DNA from 2 places in the Caballeronia sp. INML1 genome. Region 2 is predicted to be linked to the other one. Evidence: predicted binding sites of a transcription regulator. Region 2 holds the regulator's gene; the other holds the start of a gene.
What was found. The regulator LexA, encoded in region 2, represses DNA repair genes until DNA is damaged. The targets are predictions, from matches to a motif close to ACTGTATNNNNATACAGT.
Positions count from the first base shown of each region.

Region 1: the regulator LexA is predicted to act here: its motif matches at 5,049-5,066, upstream of imuA (translesion DNA synthesis-associated protein ImuA).

Region 1 covers NZ_JALQDT010000078.1:2,583-17,164, forward strand. Annotated here, with positions in the region: gene NCR38_RS31280 (hypothetical protein) at 1-75, shown strand, start outside; gene NCR38_RS31285 (hypothetical protein) at 150-473, opposite strand; gene NCR38_RS31290 (hypothetical protein) at 860-1,189, shown strand; gene NCR38_RS31295 (hypothetical protein) at 1,186-1,590, shown strand; gene NCR38_RS31300 (Fis family transcriptional regulator) at 1,603-2,046, opposite strand; gene NCR38_RS31305 (hypothetical protein) at 2,077-2,778, opposite strand; gene NCR38_RS31310 (hypothetical protein) at 3,049-3,312, shown strand; gene NCR38_RS31315 (SOS response-associated peptidase family protein) at 3,330-4,289, opposite strand; gene NCR38_RS31320 (hypothetical protein) at 4,324-4,668, opposite strand; gene imuA (translesion DNA synthesis-associated protein ImuA) at 5,088-5,801, shown strand; gene NCR38_RS31330 (DNA polymerase Y family protein) at 5,725-7,188, shown strand; gene NCR38_RS31335 (error-prone DNA polymerase) at 7,203-10,352, shown strand; gene NCR38_RS31340 (DUF2934 domain-containing protein) at 10,453-10,938, opposite strand; gene ligD (DNA ligase D) at 11,391-13,901, shown strand; gene NCR38_RS31350 (tetratricopeptide repeat protein) at 14,402-14,582, shown strand, end outside.
Region 2 covers NZ_JALQDT010000015.1:1,100-15,681, reverse strand. Annotated here, with positions in the region: gene NCR38_RS06170 (2-hydroxy-3-oxopropionate reductase) at 1-569, shown strand, start outside; gene lysM (peptidoglycan-binding protein LysM) at 873-1,367, shown strand; gene NCR38_RS06160 (asparaginase) at 1,447-2,439, opposite strand; gene NCR38_RS06155 (CysB family HTH-type transcriptional regulator) at 2,471-3,397, opposite strand; gene NCR38_RS06150 (sulfate/molybdate ABC transporter ATP-binding protein) at 3,432-4,502, opposite strand; gene cysW (sulfate ABC transporter permease subunit CysW) at 4,519-5,427, opposite strand; gene cysT (sulfate ABC transporter permease subunit CysT) at 5,424-6,329, opposite strand; gene NCR38_RS06135 (sulfate ABC transporter substrate-binding protein) at 6,421-7,455, opposite strand; gene lexA (transcriptional repressor LexA) at 7,714-8,391, shown strand; gene NCR38_RS06125 (hypothetical protein) at 8,598-8,924, shown strand; gene NCR38_RS06120 (DUF2939 domain-containing protein) at 9,025-9,624, shown strand; gene NCR38_RS06115 (universal stress protein) at 9,642-10,151, opposite strand; gene nodI (nodulation factor ABC transporter ATP-binding protein NodI) at 10,483-11,445, shown strand; gene NCR38_RS06105 (ABC transporter permease) at 11,450-12,310, shown strand; gene gnd (phosphogluconate dehydrogenase (NAD(+)-dependent, decarboxylating)) at 12,369-13,349, opposite strand; gene tkt (transketolase) at 13,356-14,582, opposite strand, start outside.

The DNA.
Region 1 (14,582 bases), on a different contig from region 2:
CTGTTGCTCGTCATGCCGCAAGGGACTATGAAGACGTCCGCGAACCGATTGCAGAGGATGCACTGCGCGTCATGAATCAGGTTGGCCCAAGGGCTTCAACATCGAAATCTTCAACCGATCGAAGTAAATCGAAGCGATATGACGCGTTTCTAATCGACTAGCGCCGGTTCTGGCTCGTCGGGATTCTCATCTCGAGGCGGCGGCTTCAATCCGGCGAGCGCACGGTATCTCAGATGCTGCTCCATGAGCAACAGGCGGATTTTTTCCATGGCGACCAACTGTCCGAGGTTCTCCTCTTCCCATGCCCGCCGGACCGAGTCGAAGTAAGTTTCAATCTCTCCCATGGTCTGGCGCGCCTGCGCAAGTTCGAGCAGCATGCGCTCAACGTCTGCGTTCCCACGGTACTTCTTCCATAGCACCCGCCCCTCGTCGACGCCGACAGGTTCGAAGCGGGGAAGCGTGCGTGTCTTCATGGGCGCCGGAGTAAACGTCTGCACAACATTAAGTGAACGCGCGCTCATGAGATGCAGCGCGAATGGCGTGACGCGGTGCACTGCGTGCGCGCCCTTCCGTCGAGCGGCCCAATCAAGTGAGATTCGGCGGAGAGCTTGGGCAACATCTTAATGTTGATCAAGACAGTTCGTGTCTTGTTCTGAGGATGGCACGCCTTTTTGAAGTCCGGTGGCTAGCTGGCTCGCGAGTGCACTGAGGAAAGGGTGCGCTCGTCTCTGCGGATCGAGTCCGCTGACTGTGGATTTTGCAGGGCTTCCTTGACTTCTCGAGTAGATGAATAGGATCAGAGATCTGCCAAAACAACGGCGCAGGTATTCAACCCTCCAATCCTTTCTTCCGAGCCTACATGCCCTATACCATCGATCCCTTGAGCATCCAGTTCACCGAGACACGACATGGCGTCAACGCGACGGCCCGAATTCTGTTCGATGGGAAGAAGGTCGGCACCATCCACGACCACGCCGAACGGATCGTCACTGACGTGACGTTCAGCACGGGGGAAGACCGTGCCGCATTTGCGAGTGAAGCACGGCGCAATCTCGCCACGGTGTTCGGAAAGGCCACCCATCACGATAGCGCCTTCATCTCGGAATACGCGCGGGCCTTATTGCAACAAGCCGAGGAGGAACTGCTGAAGCAGTCGCAAGACGATCACATATCGGATGACCGAGCATGACAGATCGATACGCCATGGGAGACTGGACGTCGATTTGGGGAAGTGAACCCTATCTGATTCATCGCCTCGTGCTCGATCTCCAGTCTAGGTGCGTTATCGCGGGCCAGGACCGGTACAGGAGGCGGCGCACGCCAATGAGCTTCGCAGATCTCGCTTATGTGCAAGAAATGCTCGACGAAACCTTTGATGACATCTGGTCGTCATCTGTCGAGTATCAATTCGAGCTTAGGAGCGACATCCCTGCTTGGGCGCTTGAAGCGTGGACGTGGCCACGCGAACATCGCGAGGAGAGTGGATGCAATACCGACGAATCGCGTGAAGAGCCGCTGCAAATCGATCAGTACGGTTGCCGGTTCAGTGTCACTCCAGTGCTCCTCTCATACAAGGGAGAGCTGGATTAGCCGACTTCCTGCTCAACGGGCCGCGCGTACCGAGGCGATCATCCGATCCAGACGCTGGGTGGCTGCCAAGACTTGGCCGAATCGCGCCTCTCTCATCTGGCGGTCGTACTCATTGATGATCGTGGTCAGCGACTGGACAAATGTCTCGTCGAAGTTCCATTCGCCGGTTGCCTTGCCTGCATCGAGGATCGCGAGCACAGCTTCTTCGACTTGACGAACGAACGACAGGTCGAGCACACCGTGTCCTGCTTCGGTAAGGAAACTTGTCAGCAGGACCGTGTGCGCGAGGATGGTCGTCTCGTGACTTCCGGCGCGGCCTCCTCGCGCCGATTCGAGCGCAATGCGTGGCTGCAGACAGAGCGCGTCGGCCTCCTGCCGCGGCATGGGAAGCAGAAACCGCTTCGATTGCGCACGCGTCGGTGTTTTGGGCGATCTGCGCTTTTTGGAGACAGGCATCTCGTCAGGTCTACCATTCGGATCGTGCGTTCACTGCAGCGCGATGCGGGAATCCGCCCCAGCAGCTTCGGAGATGATCGCAGGTCCGACGCTCATCGTCTGGCGATTGCGCTGTGCGTCGCGTTTCTCTTGCGCGGCCGAAATGAAGGTCAGGAGGTCGCGGTTCAGGTCCGCATCCTTCGCGCCTGGTCGCCACGGCACACATCCATGTTTTTTTCGTGTCTCCCGCGCCAGCGCCAGCGCATCTCGCGCTGCCTTTGCGCACTCGACGCTCACTTCCTCGCAAAGCGCGACAGGGTCGCCATAGTCGGCGAATGACCCGAGATCTTCACGTCCAGCATGTATCCTGGCCGGGAAGTCACGCAAGTCGGATACGACGCGATGGCCGAGTCGTCGCCACTGGATTTTTTCGGGAAACAGGAAAGCCGGCAGCATGGCGCTCTTGATGGCATCGCGGTTGCCCGTTCGGCTCAACTCGTCGCGTGCCCAGTCAGCACGATGCATCATGGCGCGGCAGACGCGGGCGTAACCCTCGAGCGAGATCGCCACTTCGAGGGCCGCATCGCGCCGCTCACGTCGATGAGTGACCCGGTCTTTCAACCCTTGCACCAACAGTACCACGATGGAACTGATGGCACTCGACATGCCGACAATGGCCAGCCACTGCGGCCAGTTGATCTGAGTCAGAAAAGCTGGAATCTGCTGCCATTGCTGCAATTGGGCCTGCCACATCGCGCATCATCCTCGTGAGCTTCGGAGCAGGAATTATAAGGAGTTCTGCGCGCGCTCCCGAGAACCAGCAAGGCGTTCCCGCCCGTCGTGTGTGCTTTATGCGACGCGATCGCTAATTGACGGTCAGTCCGTATTGCGATTTGCCTGTACGCGTGCTCCCGCGCATGGCGGATTTAAGCGGCTAATCAAGAAAGGTAAATCCCTTTGTGGCCAACTTTCTTTCCGCGCTATGCTGGGTTCTCGCGCACGAGATAATGGAGACACACAAAAATGATCTTCTATCACCACGGTGCAGCGATTCAACCGTCGGTCACACGCGTCGGACGAACCTATGTCGCCCGCGCCTCTATCCTGGAACGCGATGGCCACGCCACCTCGTTGGGCGATCTCGGTGCATTCGCAAGCAGGGATGGTGCATACCGATTCGCCATCCGATGCGCATTCGCGTTTGTCGACGGGCAGACGCCGCCGCTTCCGCCATTCGAAATGGATGCGCGCTATTCGCGCGGGCTAAGCACGAACCCTTCGGCATGAATCAGCCGGCCACCGAGCTACGCCGCGAGTCGGTGCTCATAGTAGAAGCGGTCGCGGTCGTCCAAAATGGCGTAGAGCGCGTCAAGATTTGACGGGTTCGGATTCAGCCACGCCTGAACATTCTCCGGTTTGACCGGCACGATACAACGGTCGTGGCCGGCAGCAGCGACTTCCACCGGCGGTTCGTCGGTGATGGCCGCGAACGAAAGCAAGTCCGGCTGATCCTTCGCCGTCCAGCGCGACCACAAACAGGCGACCAGCATGTCACCGCCCGAGTCAGGCTTGAATTCGAGGGCGACATTTTCGTCTTTCTCGCCGGGAGCAAGCGCTCGCCCTTCCATACGTGCGCGGCTCACATTCTCGTAAAAGCGGTTCACGATCATGATGCCGTGGGAATAGCCGAACAGCGGTCGCCAGAAGCCCGAAAGACTGTCGACACGGCAGTTGTACGTCCCGGGGAAACGCGTATCGTAAATGGCCGGCTTCCCGGCAATGCGGCACTGATACCGCATCGGCTTCACGACGTACTTTCCGTTTTCAACGACGAGCACGGGCGCGTAGTGACCCGGGAAGATGCGCGAATCCCGCGGCTGTCCTTCGGTTCGCTTGAGATCTTCGAGGCGGCGCAGCGCTGCGTCGATCTTGTCGGTCGCAATGCGCTTGCTCCCGGCGGCCGCCTTTGTGGTCTTGCCCTGCAGGGAACGCTGCGCATCGGCGAGGCGAGTTCGCTGCCTGAAGAGCTCCTGCTCCAGACTGGTCGCCTGCTCCGCATTGTAACGATCGATGAATGCCTTGATCTGCCGTTCATCGTCATTCTGCGGATTGAGAAACGCGTCTTCCATCGCCTTCGGGATCTTCGCCTTGCTGCCCTCGGCACGCTCCCAGAAGAGGCGCGCAAACTCCCGGATGTCCATCTGCGCGCCGAACATCTTCACGTAGCGTCGATAGTCCGCCTGAATCTGCGCCGAATAACACATCTGTCATCGTCTCCTGTTTCGTTGCCTGGCCGTGTCACAGCGATTCGCGGCAGAGCCGCATCATCTTCTGGACGACCGTGCTCGCATGATTCAGCCCCATGTCGCCGGTGAAGAGCGCCTGCACATCCGATTGGCGAACCGCAATGCCTGCTTTCTTCAGATCGTGGCGAGCGATCTTGAACGCCAGTTGGCCGATCCGAATGCGCTCAAGCCAATGCATCATGACGAGGTTGCGCTTAAGCCAGATGCGGCAGCTCTCCACGACGTGATCCACTCGCCATTCCTGCGTCAGCGCGTACGAAGCGGCCACGGTTGCCACCAGAAAGCACAGCAGATCCGATCGCGCGCCTGTTAGTTCGTCAATATCGGGCTTGCTCATTTCGCTCCTACTTGGTCCCAACCTGCCAGCCGTCAAGATGCACGTGCGGACGAACGCGGGACTTTTCAACAACGTGGACTTAACGTCGCTCGCCGCAGCGCATTCCTGTGCCCACGCACGAACCGTCGCACCGGGCACAGAATCGGCAACCCCGCACGCTATCTTCGACCTTCCAGCCATTGAATTCTTCAACGTCATGACCGTCCGGAGGAAGCGGCTCGCTCGCATTGCCGCGTCAATCGTTGCGCGCCGGACGCCCCGGGTACCTTGGCGACAAAGGTCGCGGCCTCGGCCACGGGTGTTTCCGAAGCATATCCATCGGTCGGCCTGCACGGGAGTATGTAAGACGAAATTCACTGCTTCAACTTTTGCGCTACACTACTGTATAAATATACAGTGATTGATCAACCCCTTCCACCATGGCCGCCCTGCCGCAACACATCGAGACAATCCATGCGAGCCTCTGGCGCGGCTCGGAACTCGCGCGCGCCTACGGCAAAACCGTCGACACCGGCTACGCAGCCCTGTCGGCGGAGCTGCCGGGCGGTGGCTGGCCCATCGGCGCCTTGGTAGAGCTGCTGGTCCAGCAGCCTGGCATTGGTGAGATGCGGCTGCTAAAGCCTGCGCTCGTGGCCGCGAGCAAACGGCCGGTCGCGCTACTCCAGGCGCCGCACGTGCCGAACAGCCTGGCGTTTTCGTATCTGGGCCTGCCGCTGGACAAGCTGATGATGCTGCGCGCGCCCAAGACGGCCGACGCACTGTGGTGCGCCGAGCGCGTGCTGAACGCCCGAAGTTGCGGCGCGCTGCTCTTCTGGCAACAGCACATCCGATCTGAGGCCTTACGGCGATTGCATCTCGCGGCACAAGCGACGGAAACCTTACTGATTCTGGTTCGACCGCTTGCCGCCGCCCAAGATTCTTCGCCCGCCGCATTACGGCTGGCGGTGCGGCCCGCCGACAGCGGCATCGTCGTCGATGTCGTTAAGCGACGAGGGCCCATCCGAACCGACCAACTGTCCATCCATCTTCAACCGTCTCCGATTCTGCTCAGCCCTCATGGCCGTGTTCGTCGCAATCTTCCTGCCCCGGCTTTCGCTGGAGGTGTTCCGTCCGAGATGGTCGTCTCCGACTGAACACGGCTGTGTGGTGCTCGAGCGTGACAAGGTCATCGTCCTCGACCAGGCAGCCAGAGACGCAGGGGTGATGGTGGGCATGAAGCGCGGCGGCGTCGCGACGCTCATGGCCAACGCGTTGATGTACGACCGCTGCCCAACCCGTGAGCTCGACGTGCAGCGCGAGGTCGCCTTCGCTCTACTGCGCTTCTCTCCTCAAGTGGCCGTGCGAGAAGAGGAAACCATCGTCGTCGACGTGACAGCGAGCCTTCGGCTTTTTGGCGGCATCGCGCAGGTTTGCCGGCAGATCCGAGAGGTGGTCAATGCGATTGGCGTAACCGCTCGCATGAGCGTCGCGCCAACGGGTCAAGGTGCGTGGCTTCTTGCCAAACGAGGTCGCCGGCGCGTGCTCAAGATGAGTTCGCTGGAACGCACGCTCGGCGAGTTGCCCTTCATGGTGAGTCCCGAAGTGCGGCCCTTCGCCGAGTGGTTCAACGGCCTCGGTTGCCGAGTGCTCAACGATATTCGACGCCTGCCGCGTGCAGGTCTCAAAAAGAGGTGTGGCGTGGACTTACTGGACTCTCTTGACCGCGCCTACGGCCTGTCGCCCGAACTTTATGAATGGCTCGAGTTGCCACCCTCCTTCAGCGCGCGCTCCGAACTGCCCGATCGCGTTGAACATGCTGAAGCGGTCTTGTTTTGCGCGCGACGACTGATCGTGCAGCTGTGCGGATGGCTGAGCGCGCAGCAGCTCGCGCTCACGCAGGCGACGATCACGCTCGAACATGAACGGGGCCGCCAGGCGATCGAGCCGACGACGATCGACATCGCGCTCGCGGAACCAACCTGGCATGAGGAGCACCTCGTGCGACTGCTCAAGGAGCGGCTCGGACGCATCGAGCTCGAAGCGGCCGTCATCGCGGTACGCTTGGCTGCTTCGAAAGTGCAGCCAGCCGAGCCGCCGAGCGACTCGCTTTTCCCCGATCCCGGCGGATCCACGCAGGATCACAATCGCCTGCTCGAACTGTTGGTGGCTCGTTTAGGTGCAGAGAATGTGTTGCGTCCCGCGCCGACGTCGGATCATCGCCCCGAACAGGCGAATCTTTGGGTCCCGGTCCAGGACACCGTCAAAGCCTGCCCGCCTCCTGCTGAACTGCCGCGGCCAACGTGGTTACTCGATACGCCTGTGCGGCTGATGATCAACAATCACCGGCCGTTTTATGGTTCACCGCTCAAGCTCGTCTCGACCGGCGAGCGTATCGAAGCCGGCTGGCATGACGGCGAACTGGTAACGCGCGACTACTACGTCGCGGAAGCTGCCGATAAGAGCTGCTACTGGATCTACCGTGAACGACCGAGCGTGAAGACCGAAGAAGTCCGCTGGTTTCTTCATGGACTCTTCGGATAATCGGTGGCGTCGCCGTGGATCTTTTCTCGTCGGCCCTACCCGACTACGCGGAGCTGTTCGCGTTCACAAACTTCTCGTTTCTGCATGGCGCCTCACACGGCGAAGAACTGGTGCTGCGGGCGTCGCAACTCGGCTACTCAGGCCTCGCCATTACCGACGAATGCTCGCTGGCAGGTGTCGTGCGCGCGCACGTCCAGGCGAAGGAAGAAAATCTCCCGCTGATCATCGGCTCCTACTTCCGGCTTGTTCATGCGGACAAGAGCCCGGCGTTCGGTCTCATCCTGCTCGCACAAAATCGCAACGGCTACGGCAACCTATCCGAGTTGATCACGCTCGGTCGCATGCGCGCAGCGAAAGGAGAGTACCTGCTCACGCCGCACGATCTTTCGAAGCCCGAGAAAGAGTTCGCGCATCTGCGCGGCATGCCCGACTGCCTGGCGATTCTTGTGCCGGAGTTCCCCGCGAAAGAAGATGCGCTCTCCGCGCAGGTGGAATGGCTCAACGAGACGTTTCCTGCTCGCGCATGGGTGGGCTTGATCCTGCATCAACGCGCGATGGATGACATTCATCGAGGTAGCGTCGAATACATCGCCGAGCAGCATCGCGTACCGGTCGTCGCGCTCGGCAACGTCGTAATGCACGTCCGCTCAAGAAAGCCACTGCAGGACACCATGACAGCGATCCGCATCGGAAAGCCCGTGGCCGAGTGCGGATACGATCTTGCGCCCAACGCTGAGCAACACCTTCGCTCGCGTCTGCGGCTCGCCAATCTGTATCCTGCGCACGCGCTGTCACAGACCCTCAACATCCTGGAGCGTTGCACCTTCTCGCTGGATGAGTTGCGTTACGAGTATCCCGATGAACTCGTGCCGGACGGCTTCACGCACGAGGCGTATCTGCGGCAGGAGACGTACATCGGCGCGCATAAACGCTTTCCAGCCGGCATCCCGCTTGAGGTTCAGCAGCAGATCGAGCATGAATTGCAGCTGATTCGCGAGATGCGCTACGAAGCGTACTTTCTGACGGTCTACGACATCGTGCGCTTCGCGCGCAGCCAGCACATCCTGTGTCAGGGTCGTGGATCAGCCGCGAACTCGGCCGTTTGCTACTGCCTCGGTGTGACGGAAGTCGACCCGTCGCGCGGCAATATGCTGTTTGAGCGCTTCATCTCCAAGGAACGCGGTGAGCCGCCCGATATCGATGTGGATTTCGAGCATCAGCGTCGTGAAGAGGTCATCCAGTACATCTATCGCAAGTACGGACGGGATCGCGCCGCCATCGCAGCGGCCGTCTCGACCTATCGGCCGCGCGGTGCGCTGCGCGAAACCGGCAAGGCGCTTGGCATCGATCCGCAGATCGTCGACAAGGTCGCGAAGAGTCACCAGTGGTTTGATCACTCGCAGGATCTATTGCGTCGCTTCGAGGAGTCTGGGCTTGACCCCGCCAACCCGCTCATCACGATGTGGGCGAAGCTTGCTGCCGAGATACTCAACTTCCCACGGCACCTATCGCAGCACTCCGGAGGCTTCGTCATCAGTCGAGGCAAGCTCACGCGGCTCGTGCCCGTCGAGAACGCCGCGATGGCCGACCGCAGTGCGATCCAGTGGGACAAGGATGATCTCGAGGCGCTGGGGCTACTGAAAATCGATGTGCTCGCGCTGGGCATGCTGTCCGCCATTCGCCGTACGCTCGATATCGTCTCCGAGCAGCGCGGCGAACGCTTCGAGATGCAGGACATCCCGTCAGAAGATCCTGCGACATACGAGATGATCTCGCAGGCCGACACGGTCGGGGTTTTTCAGATCGAGTCGCGCGCGCAGATGAGCATGTTGCCACGCATGCAGCCGCGGACGTTCTACGACTTAGTCATTGAAGTTGCGATCGTGCGCCCCGGTCCAATTCAGGGCGGCGCTGTGCATCCTTATCTTCGGCGGCGTCAGAAGATTGAGCCTGTCACCTACCCGAGCGCTGCGCTGGAGACGGCGCTTGGCCGCACGCTCGGCGTGCCGATCTTCCAGGAGCAGGTGATGCAGGTCGCGATCCTTGCGGCAGGCTTCACACCGGGCGAGGCGGATCAGCTGCGGCGCGCGATGGCTGCGTGGAAACGCAAAGGCGGATTGCAGCAATACTACGACCGCATCGTCAACGGCATGCAGGAGCGTGGCTACGACAAGGCGTTCGCCGAGGCCATCTTTGAACAGATCAAAGGCTTCGGCGAATATGGTTTCCCCGAAAGTCACGCAGCGAGCTTCGCCCTACTCGTCTATGCCAGCAGCTGGCTCAAATGCCACGAACCCGCTGCTTTCCTCGCCGCGATGCTCAACTCGCAGCCGATGGGCTTCTACTCGCCCTCACAACTCGTGCAGGATGCGAAGCGCCACGGAGTCGAGGTGCTGCCGATCGACGTCACGATCAGCGGCTGGGACTCGGTGCTTGAGCGTCATGTCGATCGTGCGAAGCCAGTCGTCCGCCTCGGCCTGTCGTTACTCAAAGGGATGCGCGATGGAGTAGCGGAGCGCATTGAGAATGCGCGAGCCGTGAAGCCTTTCGCGAGCGTGAGTGACCTGGCGCGCCGCGCGCAACTCGATCGGCACGATCTCCAAGTGTTGGCGGGCGCGAACGCGCTGCAGTCGCTCGCTGGCAATCGCCGTGAAGCGCTTTGGCAATCGGTCGCAGCAGTGCCCGACCGGGACATCCTGGCCGACAGCCGGATCGATGACGAGACGCCAGAGCTTGGCGCGCCGTCTGAGGCAGAAGACATCGTCAGCGACTACAACGCAGCAGGCCTGACCTTGGGCCGGCATCCGCTTTCGATTCTGCGCCCTGTTCTGCTGGAACACCGGCTTATGCCAGCCTCAACGTTGCGCGGGTTGCCCAACGGAAGATTGGCGCGTGGCTGCGGACTTGTCACGGTAAGGCAGCGACCCGGCACTGCGAAGGGCGTCATGTTTGTCACCCTGGAAGACGAGACCGGCAATGTCAATGTGATTGTCTGGCCCTCGCTACTCGAGAAGCAACGAAAGGAGGCATTGGGCGCAGCGCTCCTCGCCGTGTATGGCACATGGCAGTGCGAAGGCGAGGTCCGACATCTCGTTGCGCAGCGGCTGGTGGACATGTCGCACCTGCTCGGCGGGCTCACGACCGTGAGTCGCAACTTCTGCTGAGGGCCGCCCGTCCGAGCCGAGTCGATGAAGCTGGTTGGGCCGGTCCCGCCGCTGTTCGAGTCGTGTCGCTTCGTGCAGCGCTCCGTCTGGCCGCGATTCTTTACGGCGCCTTGTTCGGCTGCGCCTGTCCGGTATCTTCTTTGATACGCCGCGACTTCTTCGGCTGTTTCGAAGCGGCTGTGGGCGCATCCGCCTTCTTCTTGACCTTCACTTTTGCTTCGGTTTTCGCATTCGCCTTGTCATCGGCCTTCGTGTCGGACTTGGTACCGGCGTTCATATCACGCTCCCCCGTCACCTTGCGAATTTTCTTACCGGTCTTATCGCTATTGGTTCCTTGGCCAACGTTGGCAGGCAACGCTCTGCCGACCTTTGTGCTTGCGCTTCGCTTCGCTGGCTTTGAAGTGGAAGCGTCCGACGAAGCGGCGACGCCGATGCTTGCGCTCTCAGACTCGGAGACACGCTCACGCTCAAGTTGAAGAATCGCCTCGTGCCAATAATGGTCATCACGTCCGGATTGGCGACCGTCACTCTCCCACAGCAGATAGGCACGGACGCGGATTTCGTCTGTAGTTAGCGCAGTAGGCATTGGAGTCGTATCAAAGTTGAAGTGCAGACAACATAGCAGGTCGTCTTCTGTTGCTCAACGCCGGGCTGCCTCTGCAAACCGACGCCTTATGGCTCCCGTCCCCAGCTGCTAAACCGCCGAGTCCTGATGGAATGCGCTTTGCTCCTTCCGTCAATCTCGCCTGGAGCGCACCGTGGCTAAGACTGCTAAGAGCCTCAACACCGAAAAGTCGGAGGGCCTCATTGGTAAATCGGTCAAGGACCGCTCCTCGCGAACGACCCTCTCGCGACGCCAGGCACGACGCGCATCAAGACGGGAGACGGCGACAGGGCGGACCCGGACCCATGCCAAACATCGACCTGATCGAGCTGAAAGGCGCGAAACTTGCCGTGCCCGCGGGCGCTGCTGTTCTTCAATCCGCGCGTCGCTGCGGGCAGTGACCATCGGCCGCAGCCGCACTTACTGATTGCGTCATGGCCTCGCCCCGCGACATTACTGCGCCTCCCCTCGCCCGCTATCGAAAGAAGCGGGACTTCAGTGTCACGCCCGAGCCGCGTGCGTCTACCACCGAGACTCCCCTCCGCGCACGCAAACTCAGCTTCGTCGTCCAAAAACACTGGGCGAGCCGTCTGCACTATGACTTTCGCCTCGAACTTAACGGCGTACTGCTCTCTTGGGCCGTGCCTAAAGGTCCCTGCTACGACCCCAGCAAAAAGCAGATGGCGGTGCGAGTCGAGGATCACCCAGTCTCCTATGCGGGCTTCGAAGGCACGATCCCGCCTAAGCAATATGGCGCCGGCAAGGTCATTGTGTGGGACCACGGAACGTGGGAGCCGGTAGGCGACGCCGCCAAAGGCATGGAGGTAGGCAAGCTCGTTTTTCGCCTGCACGGTGAGAAGCTTGCCGGCTTATGGGAGCTGGTGCGCATTTCCAAGCCGGGCGACAAGCAGGACCAATGGATGTTGTTCAAGAAGCGAGACGAGTGGGCTCGCCCGCTTGAAGAATACGACGTTATCAAGGCGCTGCCCGACAGCATCGTCGCCAATCCGCTGGGGCTTCTTGAAGAACGCGAGCCGAAGACAACCGCACGCCCGCGCGCCAAGGAGTCGAAGATCGACCTATCCGCCGCAGTGCCGGCCCCGCTACCGGCAAAACTCGAACCGCAGCTTGCCACACTGGCAAGTGCGCTTCCCAAAAGCGGCGACTGGATCACCGAGACGAAGTTGGACGGTTACCGCCTGCTGGCTCGAATCAACAAGGGTCGAGTGAAGCTCTTCACGCGGAACGGACACGACTGGACCGTGAAGTTTCCGGCCCTGACCGCCGCGATCAAAGAACTCCCGGTCGTGAGCGCGTGGCTCGACGGCGAAATTGTCGTACTCGAAGACGGCATCCCGAGCTTCTCGGCACTTCAGAATGCAATTGACGGGCGAAACAACCAAGCCATCGTGTTCTTCCTGTTCGATCTGATGTACCTGGACGGCGAAGATTTCAGGAGAGTGCCGGTTTGGGCACGGCGAGCGCGACTGGCTACGGTTCTCGAAAACGCAGGAGAGCAGCTTCTGTTCAGTCAGGACTTTAACGCACCTCCCGCACAGGTCTTCGCGGCTGCCGCCGGGCTAGGGCTGGAAGGTCTTGTGCTCAAACGGCGCGATGCGCCGTATGAGTCGGGACGCACGGAATCGTGGTTGAAGGCAAAGGCCCGACTCCGGCAGGAACTGGTCATCTGCGGCATGACCGGCCGCGGCGGTAAATCCGGCGAGGTCGGCAGCCTGTTGCTTGGATATTACGTGGGCGACAAGTTTCATGACGCGGGAAGCGTCGGCACCGGCTGGGACTCGAAGACCGCTCGAGATCTCTGGAATCGCCTGATTGGGCTGGAGATCGACGCGGCGCCCTTCGACGTGCAGGTTGCCAAGGCACGACGATGGTCCAGACGTGCTGCAGGCAGCGAACGGTGGCTCAAGCCGACCATGGTCGCCGAAGTGGAGTTCGCCGAATGGACAGGTGACGGTGTCATACGACAATCATCGTTTAAAGGTCTGCGCCTTGATAAGCCCGCACGCAGCGTCGTCCGAGAGGGAGGCAAGACGCAGCTGGCAGAGCCTTCGCCGCAGCTTAAGATCACTCACCCGGAAAGAGTCATCGATGCGTCGGCGGCGATTACGAAGGCCGACCTGGTTCGCTACTACGCAAGCGTAGCCGAGTGGATGTTGCCGCACCTAAAGGACCGGCCCGTAGCCCTGGTTCGCGCGCCCGAAGGTGTGGCGGGCAACCTGTTTTTCCAAAAGCATGTCGAGCGCACGGCTATGCCCGGCCTGACTGCGCACAATCGCGAACTTTGGCCCAATCATCCGCCGCTGTTGACAGTCGATACGGCAGACGCCTTGCTGTCCGCCGCGCAAATGAACACGATCGAATTTCATACGTGGAATTCAATCGTCCGCCAGCTCGACAAACCCGACCGGGTTGTGTTCGATCTCGATCCCGGCGAGGGCGTGAAATGGAACCACGTCCAGGAGGCGGCACTGCTCGTTCGCACGCTGCTGTCAGAACTGGACCTTGAGGCGTGGCTCAAGACGAGCGGCGGGAAGGGCCTGCATGTGGTCGTACCGCTCACTCCAGAGTTGGATTATCTGACGGTGAAGTCGTTCTCGCAGGCGTTCGTCCGACACCTTGCCAAGACGATTCCCGAGCGCTTCTCCGCGGTATCCGGGCCTGCGAATCGTTTGGGCAAGGTCTACGTCGACTATCTGCGCAACGGGAAAGGACAGACGACTGCAGCGGCATTCTCGGCGCGCGCCCGGCCGGGCATGGGCGTTTCCATGCCGCTCGCGTGGGAGCAGCTCACCGAGCTGAAGAGCGGCGCCCAATGGAATGTCCAGACGGCGCGCGAATACCTCAGTTTTCAGTCGCGGGACCCCTGGACGGATTTCTGGTCGACCGGACAATCTTTGTCGTCGGCGATCGAGCGTCTCGCTTGAGAACCGTAGGCTCGGCAAGTCAACTTACGCCATCGGCCCCTGCAGTGGATTTTCGCCGCCCCGCTTTGATCCGACGCCCGCACACATTCCTGCCCCGTTGAAAAGATGGCATAGGCAGAGCTCGCTCCACAACAACCGACGGCTTTCGCGACGCGACCTGGCTGCAGTGTTCATTGGTTGGCATCCTCTATGCGTGAGCCCGTGCTCGCAACGGATCAAAAATCGCAGCGTTGCTGGGAAACACCATGAGAATTCTCGTTCTGGACGACGATTGTGACTTTGCAAAGGGACTGGCCGCGCTCATCGAGCAGATGGTCACGAACCTTTCGTCGCATACGACTGTAAGACCGCACGCGCATTGGCGGGCAGCCTCCTCTTCGATGTGATCCGAGCCGACGTTGAACTGCCCGATGGCGACGGCCGCCACACCTGCGACGGGCTGAGAATGAAAGGGCATCGCGGTGTATCAAGAGGCGCTGCGATACCGCGCGAACGACCCGGTGCTTCTGTTCAACATCGGCGTGGCGCTTGAAGATTCCGGCCGCTTCCGCGAAGCATTGCAGTCATATGAGCGTTGCATCGAACACGACCCCGACTTCGCAGATGCCCACTTCAACGCCGCGCGCATCTATGAAGAACTGGGCGAGGCGACCCTGGCGATTCGCCACTTCAATCAGTTCC
Region 2 (14,582 bases):
ATCTCGACGCGCCGGTGTCCGGCGGCGAAGTCGGCGCGCGTGAAGCGACGCTCACGATCATGGTCGGCGGTCCCGAGAAGTCGTTCGAGATCGCAAAGCCTTTGTTCGAACTGATGGGCAAGAACATCTCGCTCATCGGCGACAACGGTGCGGGTCAGACGTGCAAGGTCGCGAACCAGATCATCGTCGCGCTGAACATCGAGGCGGTCGCGGAAGCGCTGCTGTTCGCGGCACGTTCGGGCGCCGATCCGGAGCGCGTGCGTAAAGCACTGATGGGCGGTTTCGCATCGTCGCGCATCCTCGAAGTGCATGGCGAGCGCATGACGAAACGCACGTTCAATCCGGGCTTTCGTATCGAGCTGCATCAAAAGGATTTGAACCTCGCGCTCGACGGCGCGCGCAAGATGGGCCTCGCCCTGCCCCACACGGCGAGCGCGCAGCAATTGTTCAGCGTATGCGCCGCGAACGGCGGAAAGGCGTGGGATCACTCGGCGCTCGTGCGTGCGCTCGAAATCATGTCGAACTTCCAGGTGGCCGAAGAGCCGCAGCAGGCCAAGGCTGCTGCGTGATTCGTATCGCCTGAACCGTGGGGCGTCCCGCGTATGGGCACGCGGGACAAATGTCGCTCTGGGCTGAGGGCGGCAAAGTGGGGTCCGAGAGCGGCACCCGGCGGTGCGCCGGGTAAGCCTTGGTCGGTCAGACGGTTTGTCGTCGGGTGTCCGCGTCGGATTGTTGCAGTTTGTGTCTTACTGCTGAAGCATGAGCGGTGTACAAATCCTTTTGTGAAAACTCAGAACTATCTGGTGGTCATCGCGACTAATCTGCCTAGACTTCGCGAGCCGTAACACCACTGCTAATCAAGGAGTTGAACAATGGGAATCCTCAGCTTTATCAAGGAAGCAGGTGAGAAACTCTTCGGCGCAGTCTCGTCGAAGGCTGAAGCGGCGCCGGCCGCGGCGCCTGTCGATGTCGCGGCGCTGAATCAGAAAGCGGGCGAAGCCATCGCGACGTACATCCGTTCGCAGGGTCTCAATGCGGACAATCTGGATGTGAAGTATGACGGCGCGTCGCATACCGTGACCGTGTCGGGCCAGGCGCCGGATCAGGCGACGAAGGAAAAGATTCTCGTCGCGGCGGGCAATGTGCAGCACGTCGACAAGGTCGATGACCAGTTGACCGTGCCCAGTAGCGAGCCCGAGTCGCAGTATTACACCGTCGTGTCGGGCGACAATCTTTGGAAGATCGCCGAGAAATACTATGGCAACGGCTCGAAGAACGATGTGATCTTCGAAGCGAATAAGCCGATGTTGAAGAGTCCGGACAAGATTTATCCAGGGCAGGTGCTGCGTATTCCGGCGGCGAACTGATTTTTCTTGGTTTCGACGATTCGAACGCGGACTTCGGTTCGCGTTTTTTTGTCTTGCAATCAATCAAACAAAACAAAAACTAGTAAGCATCGAAAACGCGCTGCAGGTCTCCGACCCCCGAAGCCAGAGCAAGCATCAACAACACCCGCGCCTTATAGGCATTAAGCGTCCCCGCACTGACGCTCCCGAGCGCGTCATCATTCGCGGCGCCGTTGCGCATCACATGCCCCGACCCCACGCGCGACGCGCGCACCACCGCGACGCCCTGCCTTACCGCATCGGCGAGCGCCTGCGTGAGCGTCGCATGCATCGAGCCGTTGCCCGTGCCCGCGACGACGATCCCGCGCACACCCGCCGCCACGAGGGCATCGACCATCACGCGCGATGCATCCGCGTAACTCGCGACGATCTCGACCATCGGCCATTCATCGGTCACGGAAAACTCGCTGGCAGTGGTATGCGGCCGCACGACCGTACGCTGAAACTCGACGCGCCCGTCCTGCACGAAGCCGAGCACGCCGGTCTCGGGCGAACGGAACGCATCGACCGCGTAGGTGCTCGTCTTGGTGACATCGCGTGCGCAGTGGATCTGATTATTGAATGCGACGAGCACGCCCTTGCCCGCCGCGTCCTTCGAGGCCGCGACCGTCACCGCGTTCAGCAGATTGAGCGGGCCATCGGCGGACAGCGCGGTCGATGGACGCATCGCCGCCGTCAGCACGACAGGCTTCGCGTGCTTCACGGTGAGATGCAGCAGATACGCGGTTTCTTCGAGCGTATCGGTGCCATGCGTGACGACGACGCCATCGATATCGTCCTGCGCGAGCAGTTCATTGACGCGCGAGGCGAGCGCGGTCCACAGCGCAACGCTCATGTCCTTGCTGTCGATGCTCGCGATCTGCTCGGCGTGAATGCGCGCGACTGTACCTAGCGCGGGCACGGCATCGAGCAATTTGTCGACGCCGACGACGCCCGCCTTGTAGCCCGCCGTCTTCGATGCATCACCGGCGGACCCGGCGATGGTGCCGCCCGTTGCCAGCACGGCAATGCGAGGGAGAGAGGAAGTATTCATGCCGGCGATTGTAAATCAGCCGGCATGTGAATCACGCCGTTTCGCGAAGCTGGGCCGCGATCTGCGCTTCTTCGAGTTGCGGCGCGAACATCTCGATCAATCGATACGCGTACGCCCGCAGGAACGCGCCCTTTCTCAGCCCGACGCGCGTCGTGCTGGCCTCGAAAAGATGCTGCGTGTCGAGCGCGACAAGCTCGGTGTCCCGCTTCGCGTCGTAGGCCATCGCCGCGACAATGCCGATGCCCATGCCCAGCTCGACATACGTCTTGATGACGTCGGCATCGATCGCGGTCAGCACGATATCGGGAATCGCGCCCGCGCTCGCGAACGCCTGATCGACGTGCGAGCGGCCGGTGAAGTCCTGGTCGTAGGTGACGATCGGATATTCGGCGATCTGCTCGAGCGTGATGTTCTCGCGGCCGACGAGCGGATGATCCTTCGGCACGACGACCGTGTGATGCCACGAATAGCACGGAAACGTGACGATGTCCGGGTAACGGTCGAGCGCTTCGGTCGAGATGCCGATATCCGCCTCGCCATTGATGATCATCTGCGCGATCTGCTGCGGGCTGCCCTGGCGCAACGCGAGATGCACCTTGGGGAACACTTCCGTGAACTGGCGGATGACCTTCGGCAGCGCGTAACGCGCCTGCGTGTGGGTCGTCGCGACGACCAGGTGGCCGTTGTCCTGATCCGCGAACTGGCGCGCGACGCGCCGCAGGTTCTCGGCGTCGAGCAGCATGCGCTCGATCAGCTGATGCACCTCCTTGCCCGGCTCGGTGAGTCCCGTGAGACGTTTGCCGCGTCGAATGAAGATATCGACGCCGAGCTCGTCCTCGAGATCCTTGATCTGTTTCGACACGCCGGATTGCGACGTGTAGAGCACGTTGGCGACCTCCGTCAGATTCATGTTCTGACGCACGGCCTCGCGCACGAAGCGCAGTTGCTGAAAATTCATGTGAACCTCTCCGCGATCCTTTTATGTCGTTATGTCATTGCGCCGGCGATGGCGCCGGAAAGACCCGCAGCGCGCGTGGCACGGCCGTCACGCCATCGCCGATATCGAGCTTGAGCGCGCGCCATGCCTCCCGATCCAGCTCCGCCTCGATCACGCTGCCCGCGCTGCCTTCGAGCTCGACGCGCACCGAGCCGCCCAGCGTCACGACGCGCCGCACGCCGACCACGATGCCATCGCGATGCGCGCCGTCGGCGGGATACAGTGCGAGATCATGCGGGCGCACATACGCAAGCGCCCGGCCGCTGAAATGCGCCTGTGTGGCGATCGGGCTCGCGGCGCCATCGGCGACGAAGCCGTTCGCATCGACATTGCCCTGCAGCCGGTTCGCCGCGCCGAGAAACTCGTACACGAACGACGTCTGCGGATGATCGTACACGTCCTGCGGGCTACCTACCTGCTCCACCCGCCCATGATTCATCACGACGATGCGGTCCGCCACTTCGAGCGCCTCTTCCTGGTCATGCGTGACGAAGAGTGTCGAGATATGCAGATCGTCGTGCAGGCGGCGCAACCAGCTGCGCAGTTCCTTGCGCACTTTCGCGTCGAGCGCCCCGAACGGCTCGTCGAGCAGGAGCACTTTCGGCTCGACGGCGAGCGCGCGTGCGAGCGCGATGCGCTGCCGCTGTCCGCCCGACAGCTCGGACGGAAAACGTTCGGCGAGCCAGTCGAGCTGCACGAGCTTCAGCAGTTCATGCACTTTCTCGCGGATCGCGGCTTCGCTCGGACGCTCGCGGCGCGGCTTCACACGCAGGCCGAACGCGACGTTCTCGAACACCGTCATGTGCCTGAAGAGCGCGTAATGCTGGAACACGAAGCCGACTTGCCGCTCGCGCGCGCCGACTGCCGCGACGTCCTCTCCATGCAGCACGACTTGTCCCGCATCGGCGAACTCGAGGCCTGCGATGACCCGCAGCAGCGTGGTCTTGCCGCAGCCGGAAGGCCCGAGCAGCGCGACCAGTTCGCCTGCAGGAAAATCCAGCGTGACGTTGTCGAGCGCGGTGAAATCGCCGAAGCGTTTTTGCAGATTGCGAACGATGATGCTCATGATGTTGTCGGCCTCTTCAATGCTGTGCGGGTTTCCGGGCTTCGCTGACGGCTTGCGACATGCGCCGCTCCGCGAGGAGCTTGAGCGCGAGCGTGACGAGCGCGAGCAGCGCGAGCAGCGACGCCACCGCGAACGCGGCCGAGAAGTTGTATTCGTTATAGAGAATTTCGACGTGCAGCGGCATCGTGTCGGTCTGGCCGCGGATGTGGCCCGACACGACCGATACCGCGCCGAACTCGCCCATCGCGCGGGCGTTGCAGAGGATCACGCCGTAGAGCAGGCCCCACTTCACGTTGGGCAGCGTCACGCGCCTGAAGATCTGCCAGCCCGATGCACCGAGCACGTGCGCCGCTTCCTCTTCGTCGTTGCCCTGCGCCTGCATCAGCGGAATCAGCTCGCGGGCGACGAACGGGAACGTCACGAAGATGGTCGCGAGCACGATGCCCGGCACCGCGAAGATGATCTGCACGTCATGCGCGGCGAGCCACGGGCCGAACCAGCCCTGCGCGCCGAAGATCAGTACGTAAATGAGACCCGAGATCACCGGCGAGACCGAGAACGGCAAATCGATGAGCGTGGTCAAGAGCGCCTTGCCGCGGAAGTCGAACTTCGCGATCGCCCACGACGCCGCCAGTCCGAACACGACATTCAGCGGCACGGCGATCGCGGCGGTGACCAGCGTGAGCTTGATCGCGGACCACGCATCCGGATCCTTCAGCGACTCGAAGTAATAGTCGATGCCTTTCGCGAATGCCTGCACGAACACCGCGACGAGCGGGACCACGAGAAAGAGCGCAAGAAACACGAGCGCGATGCCCGTGAGCAGCCAGCGCACGGCACGCGGCTCGGTGACGGGGTTGAGGCTGTGCTTGCGCACGCGCACGGGTGCGTGCACCGGAAGCGCCTTGCTATCGGGCGTGCTCATGCGTGACCTCCGCCCGGATGTCCGACGTGCAGCGAAGGGCCGGCCGCGACGGCAGGCGCCGCGCCCGTCCTGCTCGTGCGCCGCTGCAGGAACCACTGCAGCGTATTGATGAAGAGCAGCATCAGGAACGACACGCACAGCATCACGACGGCGAGCGCGGTCGCGCCGGCATAGTCGTACTGTTCGAGCTTCGTGATGATGAGCAGCGACGTGATCTCGGATTTCATCGGCACATTGCCCGCGATGAAGATCACCGAGCCGTACTCGCCGAGTGCGCGCGCGAACGCGAGCGCGAAACCCGTCAGTAGCGCGGGAAAGACCGAAGGCAGCACGACGCGGCGAAACGTCAGCCAGCGCGTCGCGCCAAGGCACGCGGCGGCCTCTTCCTGCTCCCGTTCGAATTCTTCCAGCACGGGCTGAACCGTGCGCACGACGAAAGGCAAGCCGATGAACGTCAGCGCGACGAGCACGCCCAGCGGCGTGAAGGCGACCTTGATGCCGAGCGGCGCGAGATATTGCCCGATCCAGCCGTTGCCCGCATAGACCGCGGCGAGCGAGATGCCCGCGACGGAAGTCGGCAGCGCAAACGGCAGATCGACGATCGCATCGACGATGCGCTTGAACGGAAACGTGTAGCGCACAAGCACCCACGCGACGAGAAAGCCGAACACCGCGTTGATGAGTGCGCCGCCGAGCGCCGCGCTGAACGTGAGCCGATACGACGCGAGCACGCGCGGCGAGGTCACTGCGCGTACGAACTGCGCCCAGTCGAGCGTCGCCGTCTTCGCGAAGGTGGCGGCGAGCGGAATCAGCACCACGAGGCTCAAGTACGCCACCGTGATGCCGAGCGTCAGGCCGAACCCGGGAAGCGCGCTCGGCTTCTTGAATGTGAGGGTCGTCATCCTTGATTGATCCTTTTTTGCGCCGGGGTGAGGCGCGTTGCTGCTTCGGGCGCGCGGCGTCATGGATGCGCCGCGTCGCCCGCTTCTTCTGTTACTGCGGTTGATAGATCGAATCGAACACGCCGCCGTCCGCGAAATGCGTCTTCTGCGCCTTGGTCCAGCCGCCGAACGTGTCGTCGATGGTGTAGAGCTTCAGCTTCGGAAACTGCTTGGTGAGTTCGGCGGGCACCTTGTCCGAGCGCGGCCGATAAAAGTTGCGTGCGGCGATCTGCTGTCCTTCGTCGCTATACAGGTACTTGAGATAGGCATCGGCGAGCTTGCGCGTGCCGTGCTTGTCGACGACCTTGTCGACCACCGCGACCGGCGGTTCCGCGAGGATGCTCACCGTCGGCACGACGATCTCGAACTTGTCGGTGCCGAACTCTTTCACCGAAAGGAACGCTTCGTTTTCCCACGCGATCAGCACGTCGCCCTGGCCGCGCTGCACGAAGCTCGTCGTGGCGCCGCGCGCGCCGGAATCGAGCACGCCGGCATTCTTATAGAGCTTCGTCACGAAATCTTTCGCGGTCTGCTCGTTGCCGCCCGGCTTGTGCTGCGCATACGCCCACGCCGCGAGGTAATTCCAGCGCGCGCCGCCCGAGGTCTTGGGGTTCGGCGTGACGATCGACACGCCGGGCTTCGTCAGATCGTCCCAGTCCTTGATGTGCTTCGGATTGCCTTTGCGCACGAGGAACACGATCGTCGACGTGTACGGCGACGCGTTGTCCGGCAGGCGCTTTTGCCAATCCGCGCCGACGAGTCCCTTGGAGGCGAGCGCATCGATGTCGTAAGCGAGCGCGAGCGTGACGACGTCGGCCTGCAGACCGTCGAGCACCGCGCGAGCCTGTCCGCCCGAGCCGCCGTGCGATTGCTTGAAGGTCACCGTCTCGCCGGTATCGGCCTTCCACTTTTTCGCGAACGCCTGATTGAAGTCCTGATACAGCTCGCGGGTCGGGTCGTATGAGACGTTCAGAAACGACGTCTGCGCGAAGGCCGACGCGGCCATCCCAACGCCCGCCGCCGTCAGCGCCGCCGCCGCGACCAGGCGCCGCGCGCCTTTGCCCAATCCCAGTCTGATGCTTTGCATTCCCCGTTCTCCGTCTTATCGAATTGACGGAATCAGTCTATCGAGGCGTCTATATGATTAGAAATAATCGTTATTCACTTTTTTATACGTAAAACTGCTAAGAACGATATTCCTGGATGGAAAAAGCGATCGCGGCCGCTAAGCGTGCGCGCGGCAGCCGCAGACGGGCGAACTTAAAGTAAAGCTTGAAAAGCGCGAAATACTGTATAAAAATACAGTCATCTGTCCATCCATACAGTGCACCAAGGGCCCGAGCCAGTGACCAAGACATCAAAACTTACCGCGCGGCAGCAGCAGGTGTTCGAACTGATCCAGCGCGCGATCGACCGCACGGGCTTTCCGCCGACGCGCGCCGAGATTGCGGCGGAACTCGGCTTCAGCTCGGCGAATTCCGCGGAGGAGCACTTGCGGGCGCTGGCGCGCAAGGGCGTGATCGAACTCGCGGCGGGCTCGTCGCGCGGCATCAGGCTGCTCGGCGATGCCTCGCGCTCCGATCGTTCGGAGGACATGCCCCATCAATTCACGCTGCCGCATCAGAGCATCATGCAGCTGTCGCTGCCGCTCGTCGGGCGTGTCGCGGCCGGGAGTCCGATCCTCGCGCAGGAACACATCTCGCAGCATTACGCCTGCGACCCCGCGCTCTTTTCCAGCCGGCCGGACTATCTGCTGAAAGTGCGCGGCCTCTCGATGCGCGACGCCGGCATCCTCGACGGCGACTTGCTGGCCGTGCAGAAGCGCACCGAAGCGAAAGACGGACAGATCGTGGTCGCGCGTCTCGGCGACGACGTGACGGTCAAACGCTGGAAACGCCGTCCGGACGGCGTCGAGCTCATCGCCGAAAACCCGGACTACGAGAATATTTTCGTGCGCTCCGGCAGCAGCGATTTCGCGCTGGAAGGCATCGCGGTCGGGCTGATTCGTTCAGGCGAGTTCTGAGGTCTCCGCGCGACATGGGCGGGAAGCGAAAGTCGGAGGCAAATCATTCGCTCACTTTCGCAACGGGACAAGAAATGTCTCATTGACATCGCAAGATAGCCTCACCAACCGCTTTCGACGTTCAGTCGAGCCGGTTCAAACATAACAAGCATGACGGCCGCCGTGCGCGGTGCGCCGCGGTGCGTCCTATCGTCTGGAGAGTCATCATGGAACGTTTTGCCCGGCTGCTGCCCTTCCGTCAATTCGGCCGCCTGCGCCATCTGCGCGCGCTGATCGCCTGCGGCATGCCGCGCGCCGAAACTACGTCGGATCTCTTCGACGAAATGCCCGCGCTGCCGTCCCAGCAGCCGGCTTTCGCGCGCGTGTCGTTGAACAGCACAGTGCATGCGGAGCCGGAACAGCGCGCGCCGGTGCGTGTCTATCGCGGCCAGTCACGCGTGATTCTGGTAGGCAAGATCGACGAAGTGTCGCGCATGATCGACCGTTGCATCGCGGAGGAAAACGCGGGGCTCACCGGCGGCATCCTCGCCTGAAACGAGGCGCACCGCCCGCAGAATGTGAATTAACGGGATTTATCACGCGCCTGCGAGGTCAATTTCAGATTCACGTTTTGCAGAGAGGCTTCGCCGTCGCATGTCCCGCACTAGCCGCTCCGTCGCCGCCGCAGTCGTCGTCCTGATTCTCGCCGCGGCGCTCGCTTTTATCTATGCGTCGCCTTACATCGCGCTGAACCGCGTAAAACGCGCAGCCGATGCGCGCGATGCGCAGACCGTCAACGAGTACGTCGATTTTCCCGCGCTGCGCGCGAGCCTCAAGGAGCAGGTCGGCGCGCTGCTCACGCGCCGCGTCGATATACAAAAGAGCGGCAATCCGCTCGCGATCATCGGGGCGATGATCGGCGCAGCGCTCGTCGGTCCTCTGGTGGACTCCTATGCGACACCGGACGGCGTCGCGGCGATTCTGAACGGCATTCCGCCGCGCGGCGATCCGGGCGAGCAGCCGCCGCCGGCCGGGAGCGGCTCATCGGCGGCGCACCCGGACGCGCCGGCCCCCGGCGTCACGACCGCGCAGCAGACACCGAAGGTGCCGCCCCAGACCACGGCCGGTTATCGAAGCCTGAACACGTTCGTCGTCACGTATCAGCACGGCGCCGGAGATGCGCGTTACTCGGCGATCTTCCATCGCTACGGCCTCATGACATGGAAGCTCGTCGCGGTCGATCTCAACGGGTGACGCGTCGAACGTCCTCTTCAGGCGCCGGCTTCGGCCTTGACCGGTTTCGCGGCGTAGGCCGCTTCATCTTCGGCCTCCGCCGATTCACCGGCCTGACAGACGGCTACAAGAATGCTGCACTTCACGCGGTCGAGCAACGGAGTGTTGCCCGCGCCCATCCACCAGCGCGCGAGACCGTTGCGGCAGCGATGCCCCACCACGACGAGATCGACCTGAAGGCTTTCCGCAAGCGCCGCGATTTCGTCGATCGGGTGCCCGAACGCGAAGTGTCCCTGCGCCTGAAGACCCCGCTCGCGCAGCCAGTCGACGCCTTCCTGCAAAATATCGCGCGCGGCCTCCTCGAAGCGTCCGCAGGCCATATCGGTTAGCAGTCCGGCGCTCTGCGCAATGCTCGATCGCATGTCCACCACCGCGAGGACGTGCGTCTCGGCATTCAGGTCCAGCGCGAGATTCGCGCCTTGCCGCAATGCCTTGCGACCCTCTCTGGAACCGTCATAGCAGAGCAGGATTTTTCGGTAGCTTTCCATCATGACCTCCCTGGCCAACTTGCCCTTCGCGCCCGCTCGATGCGACCACAGCGCGATTTACCCGCGGCGTTGCTTCATCATCGTGTGTCGCCACATGCGTGGCAACGCTGGAAAACGCTTACCGGCGCGAACATGCTAGCTCGCACCGTGCCAGAACTCTGAACACGCCAACGGACAAGCCTCTGGCACTTTCGGCCGGAACCGGTTCAACGCTCGCCGCACAGGTTTGAAACGCGCCCGCCGCACGCGGTTGCACGCCAGGCATCGCCTTGGTGCAATGGATTACACTAGCCCGCTGGATTTCCCCACGCGGTTTTCCCGGCACGAATGCATGACTGATCAAACATTGCAACAGCGCACTGCACGCGGGTCCGATGAAAGCGGCGCGCCCGCCATCGAGTTCAGCGAAGTAAGGAAGCACTACGGTGAACGCACCGTCGTCGATGGTCTCTCGTTCGATGTGCGGCCCGGCGAATGTTTCGGACTGCTCGGCCCGAACGGCGCGGGCAAGACGACGACGCTCAAGATGCTGCTCGGCATCACCTCGCCCGATAGCGGCGCGATTCGTCTCGTCGGCGAGCCGGTCCCCGCGCGCGCCCGGTTCGCGAGAGAACGCGTGGGCGTCGTGCCGCAGTTCGACAACCTCGATCCCGATTTCACGGTGCGCGAAAACCTGACTGTCTTCGGCCGCTACTTTGGTCTGACCGGCGCGCGCATGGATGCGCTCGTGCCTTCGCTGCTCGAATTCGCGCGTCTGGAGAGCAAGGCGAATGCGCGCGTCGGCGAATTGTCGGGCGGCATGAAGCGGCGTCTCACGCTCGCGCGCGCGCTCGTCAACGATCCCGATGTCCTCGTGATGGATGAACCAACGACCGGACTCGATCCGCAAGCGCGGCATCTCATCTGGGAGCGCCTGCGCTCGCTGCTCACGCGCGGCAAGACCATCCTTCTGACGACGCATTTCATGGAAGAAGCCGAACGTCTGTGCGACCGCGTCTGCGTGATCGAGGAAGGCCGCAAGATTGCCGAAGGACGTCCGCACGATCTCATCGAATCGGTGATCGGCTCGGATGTCATCGAGATTTACGGGCCCGATCCGCAGGCGCTCGCGACGGAACTCGAGCCGTTCGTCGAGCGCATGGAAGTGAGCGGCGAAACGCTCTTTTGCTACGTGGACGATCCGCAGCCCGTGCATGCGCGCGTGAAAGGCCGCGCGGACGTGCGCTATCTGCATCGTCCGGCGAATCTCGAAGATGTTTTCCTGCGTCTCACGGGACGGGAAATGGTGGACTGACTCAATGGATACGCTCGAACCATCCCGCATCGACAAGAACAAGAAACGCGAGCGGGCGCAGCCGAAACACGCGCAAAGCGTGACGCCGCTAGCCAGCGCGCTGCCCGCCAATGCAACGCACTGGATGTCGGTCTGGCGGCGCAACTATCTCGTCTGGAAGAAGCTCGCGATTGCCTCGATGATCGGCAATCTCGCCGACCCCATGATCTATCTCTTCGGCCTGGGACTGGGTCTCGGGCTGATGGTCGGGCATGTCGACGGTGTGTCGTACATCGCGTTTCTCGCGGCGGGCACGGCGGCATCGAGCGTGATGATGTCCGCGAGCTTCGAGGCGATGTACTCGGGCTTCTCGCGCATGCACGTTCAGCGCACGTGGGAAGCCATCATGCATACGCCGCTCACGCTCGGCGACATCGTGCTCGGTGAGATCGTATGGGCCGCGAGCAAGTCGGTGCTCTCTGGCGTGGCGATCATGATCGTCGCGGGCGTGCTCGGCTATGCGAGCTTTCCGTCGATGCTGATCGCGCTGCCCGTCATCGCGCTGACGGGACTCGCGTTCGCCAGCACCGCGATGGTCATCACCGCGCTCGCGCCGAGCTACGACTTCTTCATGTTCTATCAGACGCTCGCGCTCACGCCGATGCTCTTGCTCTCCGGCGTGTTCTTTCCGATCGCGCAACTGCCCGCGCTCGCTCAGCGCGTCACGCAGGTACTGCCGCTCTTTCACGCGGTCGAACTGATCCGCCCCGCGATGCTCGGCCGCCCGTTCGACGGCGCAGCCCTCCATGTGCTCGTGCTGTTCGCGTATGCGCTCGTGCCGTTCTTCCTGTGCGCATGGCTCTTCCGGCGGCGCATGATGAAATGAAAAACGGCGATGGACCGCTCAAGTCCATCGCCGTATTTACACCGTCGACGAAGCAACGCTACTTCGCGGGAAACTCGTGATGTCCGCCGAAGCCGAAGCGCATTGCCGAAAGCATGCGTTCGGGGAACGATTCGGCATCGCGCGAACGGAAGCGCGTGTAAAGCGCCGCCGACAGCACCTGCGCGGGCACCGCTTCCTCGATCGCCGCCTCGATCGTCCAGCGCCCTTCGCCGCTGTCCGCGACTTCCGCCGAGAAGCGCTCGAGCGTGCCGTCGCTGGCGAGCGCGCCCGCGGTCAGATCGAGCAGCCATGACGACACCACGCTGCCGCGCCGCCATACTTCGGCGATATCCGCAAGATCGAGCGTATAGCGTTCGCCTTCCGCGAGGTCCTTCGACTCCTTGTGCCTCAGGATGTGAAAGCCTTCGGCATACGCCTGCATCAGACCGTACTCGATGCCGTTGTGGACCATCTTCACGAAGTGCCCCGAACCGACCGGTCCGCAATGCATGTAGCCATTCTCGACGCGCGGATCGCGCCCTTCGCGGCCGGGGGTCTCGGGAATGTCGCCGCGTCCCGGCGCGAGTGTCGCGAGAATCGGATCCATCCGGCGCACGACCGCCTCATCGCCGCCGATCATCATGCAGTAGCCGCGCTCCAGTCCCCAGATGCCGCCCGACGTGCCGACATCGACGTAATGGATGCCCTGCTCGCGCAACTGCGCGGCGCGGCGGATATCGTCTTTATAGAAGCTGTTGCCGCCGTCGATGATCACGTCGTCCGCGCCGAGAATCTTGTGCAGATCGTTGAGCGTGTCTTCGGTGATCTTCCCCGCGGGCAGCATCAGCCAGACGACGCGCGGCGCGGCCAGCTTCGCGACGAGATCGCCCAGGTCCTTCGCGCCCGTCGCGCCGTCGCTTGCGAGCGCTTCGGTCGCTTGCGGATTGTGATCGTACGCGACGCAGGCATGCCCGCCGCGCATCAGCCGCCGCCCGATGTTGCCGCCCATGCGCCCCAGTCCCACGATGCCGATCTGCATGATGATTCACTCCTTGCCGTTGGATTTCACGCGTTCGATCTGCTTCTTCGCGGCTTCGTAGACCGCTTCCGGCGTGAAGCCGAACTTGCTCTTCAACGCCTTCAACGGCGCCGATGCGCCGAATGTGTGCATCACGATCTGGGTTCCCAGTCGGCCGACATAGCGATCCCAGCCGAGCGTCGCGGCCTGCTCGACGCAGACGCGCGCATTCACGTCCGGCGGCAGCACCGAGTCCTTGTACGCCGTATCCTGCTTCTCGAAGATGTCCCACGACGGCATGGACACGACGCGCGCCGCGATGCCTTCGGCCTTCAGTTTTTCGTAGGCCTCGACGCACAGCGACACTTCACTGCCGGTCGCGAGCAGGAGAACCTCGGGCTTCTTGCCGCCTTCGGCATCGGCGAGCACATACGCGCCATGCTTCACGCCATCAGCCGATGCGTACTTCTTGCGATCGAAAGTCGGCAGCGCCTGGCGCGTGAGCACGATGCAGGACGGCTCCTTCGAATGCGACAGCGCGACGCGCCACACTTCGCTCACCTCGTTCGCATCGGCGGGGCGCAGCGTGCAGAGGCCCGGCACGCCGCGCAGGGAGGCCAACTGCTCGATCGGCTGGTGCGTCGGACCATCTTCGCCGACGCCGATCGAATCGTGCGTGAACACGTAGATCACCGGCACTTCCATGATCGCCGAGAGGCGGATCGGCGGCTTCATGTAGTCGCTGAAGATCAGGAACGTCGATCCATACGGACGCAATCCGGAGAGCGCCAGGCCATTGCAGACCGCGCCCATGCCGTGCTCGCGAATGCCGAAGTGCAGATTGCGTCCGCCGTAGCTGTCGTGCTCGAAGCTGCCCGCGCCCTCGAACTTGAGATTCGTCTTCGTCGATGGCGAGAGATCCGCCGCGCCGCCGATGAGCCAGGGAAGACGCGGCGCGATGGCGTTCAGCACCTTGCCCGACGAATCGCGCGTGGCGATGCCTTTTGCGTCGGGCTCGAAGGTCGGAATATCGGCGTCCCAGTTGTCGGGAAGCTTCGATCCGAGCATCAGCCACGCTTCTTTCGCGAGCTCGGGATTGGCCTTCTCGTAGGCGTCGAAACGCTGCTTCCACTCGGCATGCAGCTTCTTGCCGCGCGCGCCCATGCCGTCGGCGATGTGCTGCATCACACCATCGGGTACATAGAACTGCTTGTCCTCCGGCCAGCCGTAGAACTTCTTCGCGAGCTTCACCTC